DNA from 4 places in the Shewanella sp. SG44-2 genome. Region 1 is predicted to be linked to each of the others. Evidence: predicted binding sites of a transcription regulator. Region 1 holds the regulator's gene; each other region holds the start of a gene.
What was found. The regulator sigma-54, encoded in region 1, starts transcription at its own class of promoters, with help from an activator protein. The targets are predictions, from matches to a motif close to GTTGGCACGNNNNTNGNNT.
Positions count from the first base shown of each region.

Region 2: a site for sigma-54 is predicted at 1,895-1,913, ahead of H5181_RS01475 (YccF domain-containing protein). Genes of this name have one in related genera too.
Region 3: a site for sigma-54 is predicted at 2,135-2,153, ahead of H5181_RS17565 (nitric-oxide reductase large subunit). Genes of this name have one in related genera too.
Region 4: a site for sigma-54 is predicted at 1,597-1,615, ahead of H5181_RS17025 (TorF family putative porin). Genes of this name have one in related genera too.

Region 1 covers NZ_JACJEU010000026.1:39,069-42,272, reverse strand. The annotation lists gene rapZ (RNase adapter RapZ) at 1-243, opposite strand, end outside; gene ptsN (PTS IIA-like nitrogen regulatory protein PtsN) at 240-683, opposite strand; gene hpf (ribosome hibernation promoting factor) at 686-973, opposite strand; gene H5181_RS16315 (RNA polymerase factor sigma-54) at 999-2,483, opposite strand; gene lptB (LPS export ABC transporter ATP-binding protein) at 2,626-3,204, opposite strand, start outside.
Region 2 covers NZ_JACJEU010000001.1:349,407-352,610, reverse strand. The annotation lists gene H5181_RS01485 (TIGR00266 family protein) at 1-639, shown strand, start outside; gene H5181_RS01480 (EVE domain-containing protein) at 821-1,288, opposite strand; gene H5181_RS01475 (YccF domain-containing protein) at 1,445-1,858, opposite strand; gene H5181_RS01470 (1-aminocyclopropane-1-carboxylate deaminase/D-cysteine desulfhydrase) at 2,056-3,027, shown strand.
Region 3 covers NZ_JACJEU010000031.1:20,287-23,490, reverse strand. The annotation lists gene H5181_RS17565 (nitric-oxide reductase large subunit) at 1-2,095, opposite strand, end outside; gene slyA (transcriptional regulator SlyA) at 2,389-2,874, shown strand; gene H5181_RS17555 (HlyD family secretion protein) at 2,883-3,204, shown strand, end outside.
Region 4 covers NZ_JACJEU010000029.1:8,795-11,998, reverse strand. The annotation lists gene H5181_RS17035 (response regulator) at 78-875, shown strand; gene H5181_RS17030 (HU family DNA-binding protein) at 1,031-1,303, shown strand; gene H5181_RS17025 (TorF family putative porin) at 1,698-2,384, shown strand; gene H5181_RS17020 (PA3496 family putative envelope integrity protein) at 2,704-2,880, shown strand; gene H5181_RS17015 (PDC sensor domain-containing protein) at 2,965-3,204, opposite strand, start outside.

The DNA of each region.
Region 1 (3,204 bases):
GATAATTTCAGTGTCATTCTCAAGTAGTGCCAATTGGTCTTGAAGCACTTTACCTTGTTCTGCAATGTTACGAACATCAACACTAATCGCAACCAAATCATTGCTGCCCTTAAGCTGGGCTAATAATGTGCCAATAAGTGGTAAAGGCAAATTATCAACACAATAATATCCTAGGTCTTCTAATACTCTCAGGGCAACGGATTTTCCTGAGCCTGAACGTCCCGATACTATGACAAGTTTCATGCAGTAATAACCTGATAAAGTTCTGTTGCGTCGTGAGTTTTGCGAAGCTGTTTCAATATTTGCTTATCGCTTAACTTTTGGGCCATGCTTGATAACGTGCCTAAATGTTGTTGGCACTGGTCGGCAGGTACTAACAAAGCAAATAAAAGATCCACGGGCTGCTTATCTATTGCATCAAAGGCAATGGCTTCTTCACATTTAATAAATATCGCGATAGGGTGATCGATGGTCGTTAATCGACCATGAGGTATCGCAATGCCATTTCCTATACCTGTGCTACCCATTTTCTCTCTCGCTAACAGGCTTTCAAAAACCTCTTGCGAAGACAGGGTTGGGTACTGGGCAGCGACTAAATTGCTGATGAGTTCCAGTACTTTTTTCTTACTGCCCGGTGTGGCACAGGTAGTGCATTCCGGCTGCAGAATGGTACAAAGTTCCATCGTTAGTGTTTTGTATTCTTCTCTTTGTGTTTAATTACCTGACGGTCGAGTTTATCGATCAGGGCGTCTATTGCAGCATACATATCAGTATTTTCTGACATTGCAAAAATCTCTGCGCCATTAACGTTGATTTTAGCTTCTGCTTTTTGTTGTAATTTTTCTACATTGAGCACAACGTGTACATTATGGATCTGATCGAAGTGCCGTTCAAGCTTTGAAAATTTACCTTGGACGTATTCACGTAAAGATTCTGTGATTTCGACATGATGTCCAGTCAGACTTATTTGCATAAAAAATCCTCCATTGCCTAGTAGGTTATAAACTCTTACGTTGGTTTGAGGGCGGGATCATCATTGCTTCACGGTATTTTGCAATCGTACGACGCGCAACGTTTATGCCCTGTTCTGCCAGAAGCTGAGCCATTTTACTGTCGCTCAGTGGTTTTTTCTGGTTTTCTGCGGCAACCAGCTTTTTGATAAAAGCACGAATGGCTGTAGATGAGCATTCCCCGCCATCGTCAGTACTGACATGGCTAGAGAAGAAGTATTTTAGTTCAAACAACCCTCGTGGGGTGTGCATATATTTTTGTGTGGTGACTCGTGAAATGGTCGATTCGTGCATCTCTACTGCTTCCGCAATATCATTGAGCACCATAGGCTTCATGGCTTCTTCGCCATATTCAAAAAAGCCTTGCTGAAATTGTACAATGCAATTTGCCACTTTAAGTAAAGTATCGTTGCGACTTTCAATACTTTTAATAAACCATTTAGCCTCTTGCAGATGGCCTCGAATAAATTGACTATCCGACGGGTTTTTACTGCCTCTAGCCATGGCCGCGTATTGCTGATTAACACCAATTTTAGGCATGTTGTCTGGGTTTAACTCTACAACCCAGCGGCCATTTTTCTTTAATACAGTGACATCGGGAATAACGTATTCATCATCCATTGGGGTAATTAATAAACCAGGACGAGGATTGAGTGTCTGAATTAGAGTGATTGCGTCACGTAATTCATTTTCTTTTAGTTTTGTTTTACGCATCAATAATCTGAAATCACGGCCAGCAATTAAATCTAAATAGCCTTTAATTAACAAACGAGCATTATCGATATGTGGTGTGTCGTTAGAGAATTGTGCTAATTGAATAAATAGACATTCACTTAAATCACGTGCAGCAACACCAACAGGGTCAAAGTGTTGAACGCGTTTTAATACCGCTTCAACTTCATCAAGTTCCACATTTTCATCACCCATGGCTTCAAGAATATCTTCGGTACTTTGGGTTAAATAACCGCGTTCATCTATGGCATCAATAATGGCGGTGGCAATGGCGAGATCAGTGTCTGAAAATGGGGTAAGATTTTTTTGCCATTCTAAATGTTCGTACAAACCTTCGGTCGTTTCACCTTGAAAGGGCATGTCGTCATCGCGCATGCTCGCACTGCCTGAACCTGACATTGGTGAGGCTGTGTACACTTCGTCCCATGTGGTATCCATGGCTAAATCATCCATGGTTTCTTTGGTCATGGATTCTGCAATGTCGACAGTGGAAGTGTCTTTTTCGACATTAACAATGCTGTTGTCACTAAAGTCGGTATCCGCTTGGTCGCGATTTTCCTTTAAGGAGTCTTTTGCTTCAGAAAACTCATCTTCTATTTCAAGTAATGGATTTGAATCTAATGCTTGTTGGATTTCCTGCTGTAGCTCCAATGACGATAATTGCAGTAAGCGAATGGCTTGCTGCAATTGTGGGGTCATGGTTAAGTGTTGACCCATTTTAAGTTGGAGTGACGCTTTCATTTACCGCTTATCCCTAGATGATTTTCAATAAAAATGACAATCTCGAAACTGTAATGGATTGCCATATACATCAATGACATTTAACGTTGTTTAGGTATCGTTCAATGAAATGAGTTAGCTAGACTAAAGGCCAGTAAAGTAACTATAGCTTGAATTGTTCACCTAAGTACACAGCACGAACTTGTTGATTACTTAATATCTCATCAGGTGTGCCTTCGGCGATTAAATTACCCTGGCTAACGATATAGGCCCGCTCACAAACGTCTAGCGTTTCACGTACGTTATGGTCGGTAATTAATACCCCTAAACCGCGATTTTTAAGTTGTTGGATGATTTTTTTAATGTCGATGACCGAAATAGGATCAACACCAGCAAAAGGCTCATCAAGCAAAATAAATTTTGGATTAGCAGCTAAAGCGCGCGCAATTTCAACTCGACGACGTTCGCCACCCGATAACGACATGCCTTGGCTGTCGCGTATGTGAGTAATGTGGAATTCTTCGAGTAGATGCTCAAGTTGCTCAATACGTTGGTCTGTACTGAGCTCTTTGCGAGTTTGCAGTACGGCCATTATGTTGTCGTAAACGGTAAGCTTGCGGAAAATACTGGCTTCTTGTGGTAAGTAACCTATACCTTTGCGGGCGCGCAAATGCATTGGATCGGCAGTAAGGTCGTCATCGTCAATTAATATCCGACCTTTATCGCTTTTTACTAAGCCGAC
Region 2 (3,204 bases), on a different contig from region 1:
GGTGATGGCTCTGAACCGGAATCCGGTTTTTTTGGCAAGTTACTTGGTGCTGGTAAACGCGCCATTTCGGGTGAGGGTATTTTTATGACTCACTTTACCAATCAAGGCCAACAGAAACGAAAAGTAGCATTTGCTGCACCATTTCCTGGCACTATTCTGGCAATTGACTTAGCTCAACATCAAGGTGAACTTATCTGCCAAAAAGACAGCTTTTTAGCGGCAGCTTTAGGTACGCAAGTGAGTATGAAGTTTAATAAACGTTTAGGGACCGGTTTTTTTGGTGGGGAAGGATTTATTCTACAAAGCCTAAAAGGCGATGGCATGGCGTTTGTGCATGCTGGTGGGACATTGATTAAAAAAGAATTACACGGTGAGACATTGCGGGTCGATACCGGTTGTTTAGTGGGGTTCACTCCTGGAATTGATTATGACATACAACGTGCAGGCTCATTAAAGTCGATGGTATTTGGTGGTGAAGGTTTGTTCCTTGCAACCTTAAAAGGCCATGGAACTGTGTGGTTACAAAGCTTACCGTTTTCTCGTATGGCTGACAGAATCATTGCTCATGCACCATCAAGTGGTGGCAAAGACAAAGGTGAAGGTTCTGTACTTGGCGGAATAGGCCGAATGATTAACTAATTCTGACATTACGCGATCTTATCACTGTGCCGTTAGTATTCGAGCTCAGGCTATTACAGCTAATTGTATTGACTTAGTCTGAGCTGTCTTTAGGAGATTTTTTAGAATGTTTACTGGTCAGCTGACGAGCTGTTCTGTTTTAACTTAAGGTTACCCATGTAAGGTCATCAATCTAACGTTATTATTTTAAGATTGTTAATTGCATAATATGTTGGTATTGCAACGGTGTGACGGGCTGAACACTCAAGCGAGCACCTTTAGCCACTAATACCATATCTTGCAGTGCGAGATCTGCTTTCAATTGTTTCAAGCTCACTGGTTTAGAAAATTTGGCCATAAATTGGATATCTACTTGCCACCATCGAGGCGTATTAGTGTTAGATTTTACATCATAATACGGTGAACGGTTATCAAAAGCACTGATATCGATTTGTGCATCACTGCTAATTTTTGCTAAACCCACAATGGCAGGTACTTTACAGCTAGAGTGATAAAACAACACTACATCGCCTAAGGCGATTTGATCTCGAATGTAATTACGTGCTTGATAGTTACGAATACCCTGCCAAGCAACGGTTTGCTGCTCACTCATCTGTAGATTATCAATACTAAAGTCGTCTGGTTCAGACTTCATTAACCAATAGTTCATGTGATCCCATTACTGTCTTTAAAGAGGCTGAATAACCTTTTAGCGCTTAATAATGGCAATGTACACGTTGCTGATGCGATTAGGCAAATAAAAAGCCGATAGTATTATACTATCGGCTTTTTACAACAGTGGTCATTCAACGGTTATTAATGAATGTTAATAAGTTGGTTTGGCAATAACAGTTTGGCCGATAGGGGTTAAACTTAACAGGGCCAACTTAAGATGCTGTAACGCGAAAGGAATACCTATAATCGTTACAAAACAAGCCAGAGCATGGGCTAGATGACCAATCGCGAGCCAAATACCAAAGCACAAAAACCAGATGACATTACCCACCAAACCTAACGTGCCAGTGCCAATATCTTCTTGGCCTGAAATGTGTTTTCGGTTAACGGTTTCTTGTCCAAATGGCCAGAAAGCAAGTTCGCCAATGACAAAACAAGCACGACCAAATGGGATACCAATGATACTGATAAAGCACAGTACCCCTACTAGCCACCAGGCTAGTCCCATGACAAAACCACCCATTAAAAACCAAGCAATATTAAAGATTAAGCGTAAAAGTGACATTTTCAATCCTATCAATAGTCAATATTACTTAATATAAAGCCATATTCATGCCATGTTTTTAACTAACTGATTCTTATAGCTTAAAGGTTGATTTTATACTGTATGGCTAATGTAGTGTGATGATTAATACAAATGAATCGATGAGATTTATCATTTTTTAGTTAAAATGCTCATATTACAGTTGATTGAGACAATTCATGTTTTCGATAAGCCCAGTACAAGCGATGAACTTTGAAGGACGCAGTATCTACATTAAGCGGGATGATTTATTACATGCTGATTTTGGTGGTAATAAAGCGCGTAAATTTTATCATTTCTTACATCATGATTATTCACATGTTACCCAAATCGTGGCTTCGGGCTCTGCACAAGCAAACTCCTTGTACTCATTGTCTGTACTTGCAAAGCAGCAAGGGTGGAAATTTGATTACTACGTAAGCCACATCAGCGAGTTTTTATTACAACATCCTCAGGGGAATTATGCTGCAGCGATACAAAATGGCGCCAATATTATAGATGTTCGTCATTTGACTGATGCTGAAAACCTTGACGGTATGCATTTAGACGATGCGATGCGACATATTGTTTCATCAGACCCAAGCTATGCAGATAAAAAACAATTACTTTTTATTCCTGAAGGTGGCCGTTGTGAGTATGCCGAAACTGGGATAGCACAACTCGCCAGTGAAATTATTCAATGGGCACAAGATCAACAAAAAAAACAGTTAAAGATATTTTTACCCTCAGGTACGGGAACTACTGCAGCTTATTTAAATAAACAAATTATTCAACAACAGGCTAAATTACTATTAATGGATGTTATTGCCATAGAGGTATTAACTTGCAGTACCGTAGGAGGAGATGAATATTTACGTCAACAATTCTCACAATTAGTCGATGAGGTTTATTTTCCTAACATTATTAATGATGGTCATAAATATCATTTTGGAAAATTATCACGACGTTGTTTTGATATGTGGAATACGGTATGCCAGTCGGGAATTGAATTTGAATTATTGTACGACCCGGTTGGATTTCTAGTGTTACAACATTATTTGAATAGTAATACTGTCAGTGCAACCGATATTCTCTATATACATCAGGGGGGAGTCTTGGGAAATAAAACGATGTTGCCAAGATACCAACGAAAGTTTTCGCACACGGTTTGATTACAGGATGAGTGTAGAATTTCTTGTTGTAAGTTGTTGATATTAAGTCTGTTATTTCTAAGTGGTAGATTTGGGTTTAAAAAGTTCGATTGGAGTTTAAAACTGAAGAATAATTTGAAATGATGCGAGTGAGTTATTCATTTTGCTCTGTTTTAATAAACATCGGTAAGTGAGAGG
Region 3 (3,204 bases), on a different contig from region 1:
AACCGTGATCGATAGCAGCAAAGAACTGCACAATACCCACTGGCAATAGCGACATAAACACCATAGCGGCTAAACCTATGTTTAAGGTCCAAAATGCGCCTTTAAGGTATTTGTGGTTCCATTGCATATTGCCTGTTAATCCGCGTAAACAGAATAACATCAACCCTATACCTAGCATGCCATACACGCCCATAAATGCCGCATGAGCATGGGTTGCAGTGGTGTTTAAGCCCTGGATAAAGTACAGCGAAATAGGTGGATTAATTAAGAAACCTAATACACCAGCACCTATTAAGTTCCAGAACGAGGTCGCCACAAAGAACATAATCGCCCAGTGATAACGCTCCATCCAAGGGCTGGCTTTACGTAAACGATAGGTTTCCATCGCTTCAAAACCAATTAATGCTAACGGCACAACTTCAAGTGCTGAGAATATCGCTCCCCAAGCAATGACTGATGTTTGAGTACCGGTAAAGTATAAGTGATGTAAGGTACCGATTAGGCCACCGGTTAAAAATACCACAGTTGAGAACAATACTGCACCATTGGCACTTCGAGCGCGGATAAGCCCTAAGCGAACTAACATTAATGCAATTACAGATGTCGCAAATGTTTCAAAGAAGCCTTCAACCCATAAGTGGACCACCCACCAACGCCAGTATTCCGCAATCGCTAGGTTAGAGTGTTTGCCCATAAACAAGCCAGCACCATAAAATAAGCCAATGGCGACACAAGAAGCGTATAGCACCCAAATAACCGGTTGCATGTCGTTGCTGACTTTTAACGCTGGGCGCATTGAAGCAGTGACTAACGCTAACCAAATTAATAAACCTGCCAGCAGTAATACTTGCCATACACGGCCTAAATCGATGTATTCATACCCTTGATGACCAAACAAGAAGTTCATGTCCAGATCAAAATACTGCTGAACACCCAACCACTCACCGGCCATAGAACCAAGGACGATAATAACTAACGCGCCCCAAAGAATGTTTACCCCTAGGCGTTGATACTTCGGCTCGTAACCTGAGAGTGCCGGGGCAATGTATAAGCCAGTGCCTAACCAGGCTGTGGCTATCCAAAATACCGCAAGTTGAGTGTGCCAAGTTCGAGTGACCGAATAAGGCAGAATTTCAGATAATGGGAAACCATAGAACTCTTGGCCTTCAACCGCATAGTGTGCCGTAATTCCACCAACCAGTATTTGCAGTAAAAACAGTCCAATCGCAGTGACAAAGTATTTACCTACCGCTTTTTGCGATGGCGTCGGTTTAGTGAAAAATAATGGGTCATCTTTAGCGGGTTCTGGTAATGCTTCTTCTTTGCAACAGGCATGGTGCCAAATCAACATAGCAATACCAAGAATCAATGTCACTACGCTCAACACTGACCAAACTATGTTATCTGAAGTCGGTAAATTACCTATCTGTGGATCATATGGCCAGTTATTGGTGTAAGTATAATCGTAACCAGGACGTTCGGTTACCGCTGCCCATGAGCCCCAAAATAAGAAAGCATTTAGCAGTTCACGATGGCTGGCATCGGTGATAGTGCCTTCTTTCATTGCATATTGTTCGCGCAGTGATGACAGTGCAGGATCGTCACCAAAAAGTGATAAATAGTGTTGAGTCACTTCATTTATCGCCGCAACTCTGGTGTTTGAAAGCGTAACATAGGTTTTATTCTCTGCACTTTCGACAACCGTATTATGGCGCATATCATTTCTGAGGGCTTTTTCTAACCCTGCTTGCTGCTCTGAATCGAGTTCTGCGAAATCACGATTGAAACGTGCTTTAGCCGTAATAGACAACCAAGCTTGTGCTTCACGGTGTAACCAATCAGCAGTCCAGTCTGGTGCCACATAAGAACCATGACCCCAAATTGAGCCTAACTGATGCCCGCCCATTGAGCGCCATACAAGTTGCCCTTGCTCAATATCGTTTTCGGTAAATATGGGGTGGCCACTGGTGTCAGTAAACGCCGCTGGAATAGGCGGTTTTTCTCGGTATATACCGCTGCCTAAACTAAGTAATACAGTGAAGGAAGCCACAAGCACGATTAATAGTGCAATGCCGGTGAGTTTGTTTTTGCTCATAAGTCCTCTTAGCGCAAAGTCATTTTGATACCGATGACATTACACAAGACGTGCCAACTTTTAATTTTTAAATAAGATATTGATTAATATGCTATTAATGGTTTTGGCGATATGCATTAAATAGTCTTATTGACACATAATGCATGTGTCAATAAGACTATTTAATGTCGAAATGACAGCGGTATTATATTTACTCTGTTATTTCATCGTGGTTTATCTTATTCGATAAAGCTATTTACTTAGCATGCTAACTAGTTATAATGGTTAGTACGCTAATTAAGTGAGTGCTAATCATGTCCCAAGAATTAGAAAGATTAAAAGAACTGTCTCTAGCTGAAAATTTAGGTCGATTGCACCGCTTATGGCGAACGGCTGCCGATGCAGAATTAATCCCGCTAGGTCTTACTCATCCTCGCTGGACAGCATTGTGGAAGTTATTGCGCTTAGGGGACAACGTCAGCCAAAAGGTGCTTGCAGATGCGTTAGAAATTGAATTGCCATCATTAATGCGCACCCTTAATCAATTAGAAGAGCAGGGCTATATGCAACGCCATTGCTGCGAAAAAGATAAACGGGCACGCATTGTCAGCTTAACCCCTGATGGGATTGAGATGCTTAAGCAGATGGAAAGTAAAATCATGCTAGTGCGACGTAATTTATTAGCCGGCATTAGCAGCCAAGAATTAAGTGAATTTGAACGTGTCATCAGTCTGATCAGTGATAACGCTCTTGCTGTGCTGCATAAGAACACTGAACAAGACGACAAAATTCCCAAATGAGAAAGAATATGACTCCAGATCAACAATTTGCACGACTCGTAAAAGTATCTATATTCCTGTTTGTATCAGTGTTTGGCTACTTTATGTTTGCCGACGCTGTGATGCCAATGACGCCACAAGCCATGGCAACACGAATGGTCACTAAAGTAACACCGCAAGTCAGTGGTAAAATTGCTTCTATTGCAGTCGAAAATAACCAATTAGTGGTTAAAGGTGATGTGTTATTTAGCATCGACTCAGCCCCTTATGAGTTAGCGGCTGAGCAGGCTACATTGGCGTTAGAGCAAGCAAAACAAGATAACGCCGAACTTGATGCATCGATACTTGCTG
Region 4 (3,204 bases), on a different contig from region 1:
TTTTAGTGTATAATTCGCTCATGCGCGCAACATTAAAACAACAAAATAATAATAAATATATCTGTGGAACGTGAATTATGACTAGTTTATCCCCAAGTGAATTATCCATCCTATTACTTGAGCCTTCAGAGACTCAACGTAAAATTATCATTACACGTCTTCAGCAAGAAGGAGTGAGCAGCATTCAAACTGCCGCAACGATCGCTGAAGCCAAAACGATTATTCAACGCCATAAACCTGACTTAATCGCCAGTGCGCTGCATTTTGTCGATGGTGAAGCCACAGAACTACTGCAGTACATCAAAAGTACCCCCGCATTAAATGATATTCAATTTATGCTGGTTTCCAGTGAGTGTCGCCGTGAACAACTCGAAATCTTTAGGCAATCAGGTGTTGTCGCCATTTTGCCTAAGCCATTTAATGCAGAGCATTTAGCCACGGCACTTAATTCAACCATTGATTTACTCAGCCACGACGAGCTGGATTTAAGCCACTTTGACGTGCATAACATCAGGGTGCTAGTGGTTGATGATAGCCGAATGGCGCGTAATGTGATTAAACGCACTATTGGCAACTTAGGGATGCAACTGATTACTGAAGCGGTTGATGGTGAGCAGGCTATCAATCTGATGAAAGAAAACATGTATGACTTAGTGATAACCGACTACAACATGCCTTCGGTAGATGGATTAGCATTAACGCAATATATCCGTAACCACAGTCAACAATCACATATCCCGATTCTAATGGTGTCGTCAGAAGCCAATGATACCCACCTAAGTAATGTATTTAGTGCTGGGGTTAACGCCTTATGTGATAAACCTTTCGAACCACAGTTAGTAAAGAAAATTCTTTACCAACTGCTAGAAGAATAACCACAGAGCGAAAAAAGACATTATTTGTACTGATTTTGCTGTAAAACCACTACAGATACTGAATTTATGGGATAAAGTGCTTTTAAACCAGCATGGCTTGTGGCATGTTATTCATGTTTTAAAAAACACTTCTATGGAAAGCAGAGAATATCAATATGAACAAAAGTGAATTAATTGCAAAAATCGCTGAAAATGCGGAACTAACTAAAGCTGAAGCTGGCCGCGCACTAAAATCTTTCGAAGAAGCGGTAACTGAAGCCATGAAAAATGGTGATAAAATTTCTATTGTTGGTTTTGGTTCTTTTGAAACCACTCAACGTGCCGCACGTACTGGCCGTAACCCGCAAACTGGCAAAGAAATTCAAATTGCTGCAGCTACTGTGCCTAAGTTTAAAGCTGGTAAAACACTAAAAGATAGCGTTAATTAATTATACGCTCAGTCTTTTTTTGATAGAAACCTCCTCTGTGGAGGTTTTTTATTGGTTATTTTTCAGCTTTGCTTATTCTGTTATCCAGATGCCCGAGTTAAATTAATAATATAGACCACCTCAGACCACCTACTATCCCACAGCAAAACGCTAATCTACTCAATATAAGCGAATATCTAACGCTGATGTATTGTTGCACATTAAAAGTGCGCTCCTGCATCATTTAGCAGCAACAAAGATGCAACAAAATGATCCAGAACTACATAACTTACTAATTTAAAATGTAAAAAAATATTGGCATGCGATTCGCTAATTAATCTTCAGACAAACCAACATTGAGCTCATTTAATGCTACATAAATGCCTCAGTGATAATAAAACTTTAAGGGATGAAGATGAAAAAATCACTATATCAAGCAATTGCGTTATCAACAGGCTTATTACTAAGCGGCTCAGCCCTTGCTGAAGTCACTGGCAATATTGGCGCAACATCGAACTACTTATGGCGTGGCACCACACAAACCAATAATGAAGCAGCCGTTCAAGGCGGCATTGACTATGCTCATGAGTCTGGATTTTATGCCGGTACTTGGGTATCAAATGTCGATTTTGGTGATGAAACCAGTTACGAACTAGACCTTTATGGTGGTTATGGCGGTAACTTTACTGAAGACCTAACTTACGACATCAGCTACCTTTATTATGCTTACCCAGATGCTGGTGGCAGTATTGATTTTGGTGAAGTGGCCTTGGTGCTTGGATGGAAATGGTTAGATGTTGGTTATTCTCAAGTGATCAACGCTGACTCTGATGTGTCTGGTGCAAGTGACGAAACAGATTGGAACTATATTCAAGCCAATGCCAGTTTCCCGTTAACAGAAAAGCTCAGCATTGCATTCCACTACGGTTATTCACAAGGCGATGTTGTTGAAGATTTATTTGGCGACACCTATGCAGACTACAACGTGACTTTAAGCGCTGAAACAGACCTAGGAACAGTCTCATTTATGGCCTCTGACACAGACTTACCAGACAATGATGCTAAAGTTGTTTTAGGCTACTCATATGGCTTTAGCCTATAACGAGTAACCCTATCGCACATGCGCTTTGCTGTATTCGTGTTATCGACGCCACCTAATTGAAGGTGGCGTTTTTTTACCTGCTTGAAAGCGGAGCATTATCTACGCTCAGCACATCCAGAATATTTGATCACAAGCACACTCTACGCACCAACTAGTTGGTTTTACTAGCAAGAAAAACAATTAATGCTAAGCTCAAAGAGAAAGGTAAAAATAGCTGTCCAACTGAGGAAAAATATTTTACTTCCCTATTTAGGTTTTTTTAGTTAGAAAATGCTCATTGAATTAATACCACGCTTTTATTCAACATGAGGGTTTTGTTATGGCTAATCTTAGTGAAAGAGTGCCTGATGACACAGAAATGGACGCGATGACAACGCCTAGAAACGTTAAATCCGCCGAAACATTACAACATAAACGCCAAGTAAAACGCAGATTAGAAGATTTCCTCGAACAAGCTCAATTACGTAAAGCAATTGGTGACGACGATTTTTTCTAAAAAATAGGGATAAACGCCAATGTCGTTTATCCCTGTCTATTTTAAGCGAGCGAACTTAGGCACTACTAAGCGCTATTTAATTGCCTATGCACTTTTAGTTTGTATACGCCTAGTGTGCTTACCAACTTGTGCTTGTGTGAGTAGCAGCTCAGCTTTGGCACCTAGATACACATATATCCCTAACCCAACCAATAGCCCCACGACCGCTAACATCATCAAAATGGCAGGCTCAATATATTGTTTTTCTCCCAGCGATGCTTTAAACATCGTCAGCAAAGCTTCAATTGAAATCGCAATCAAAATGGTCGAAATAAACCGCGTAAT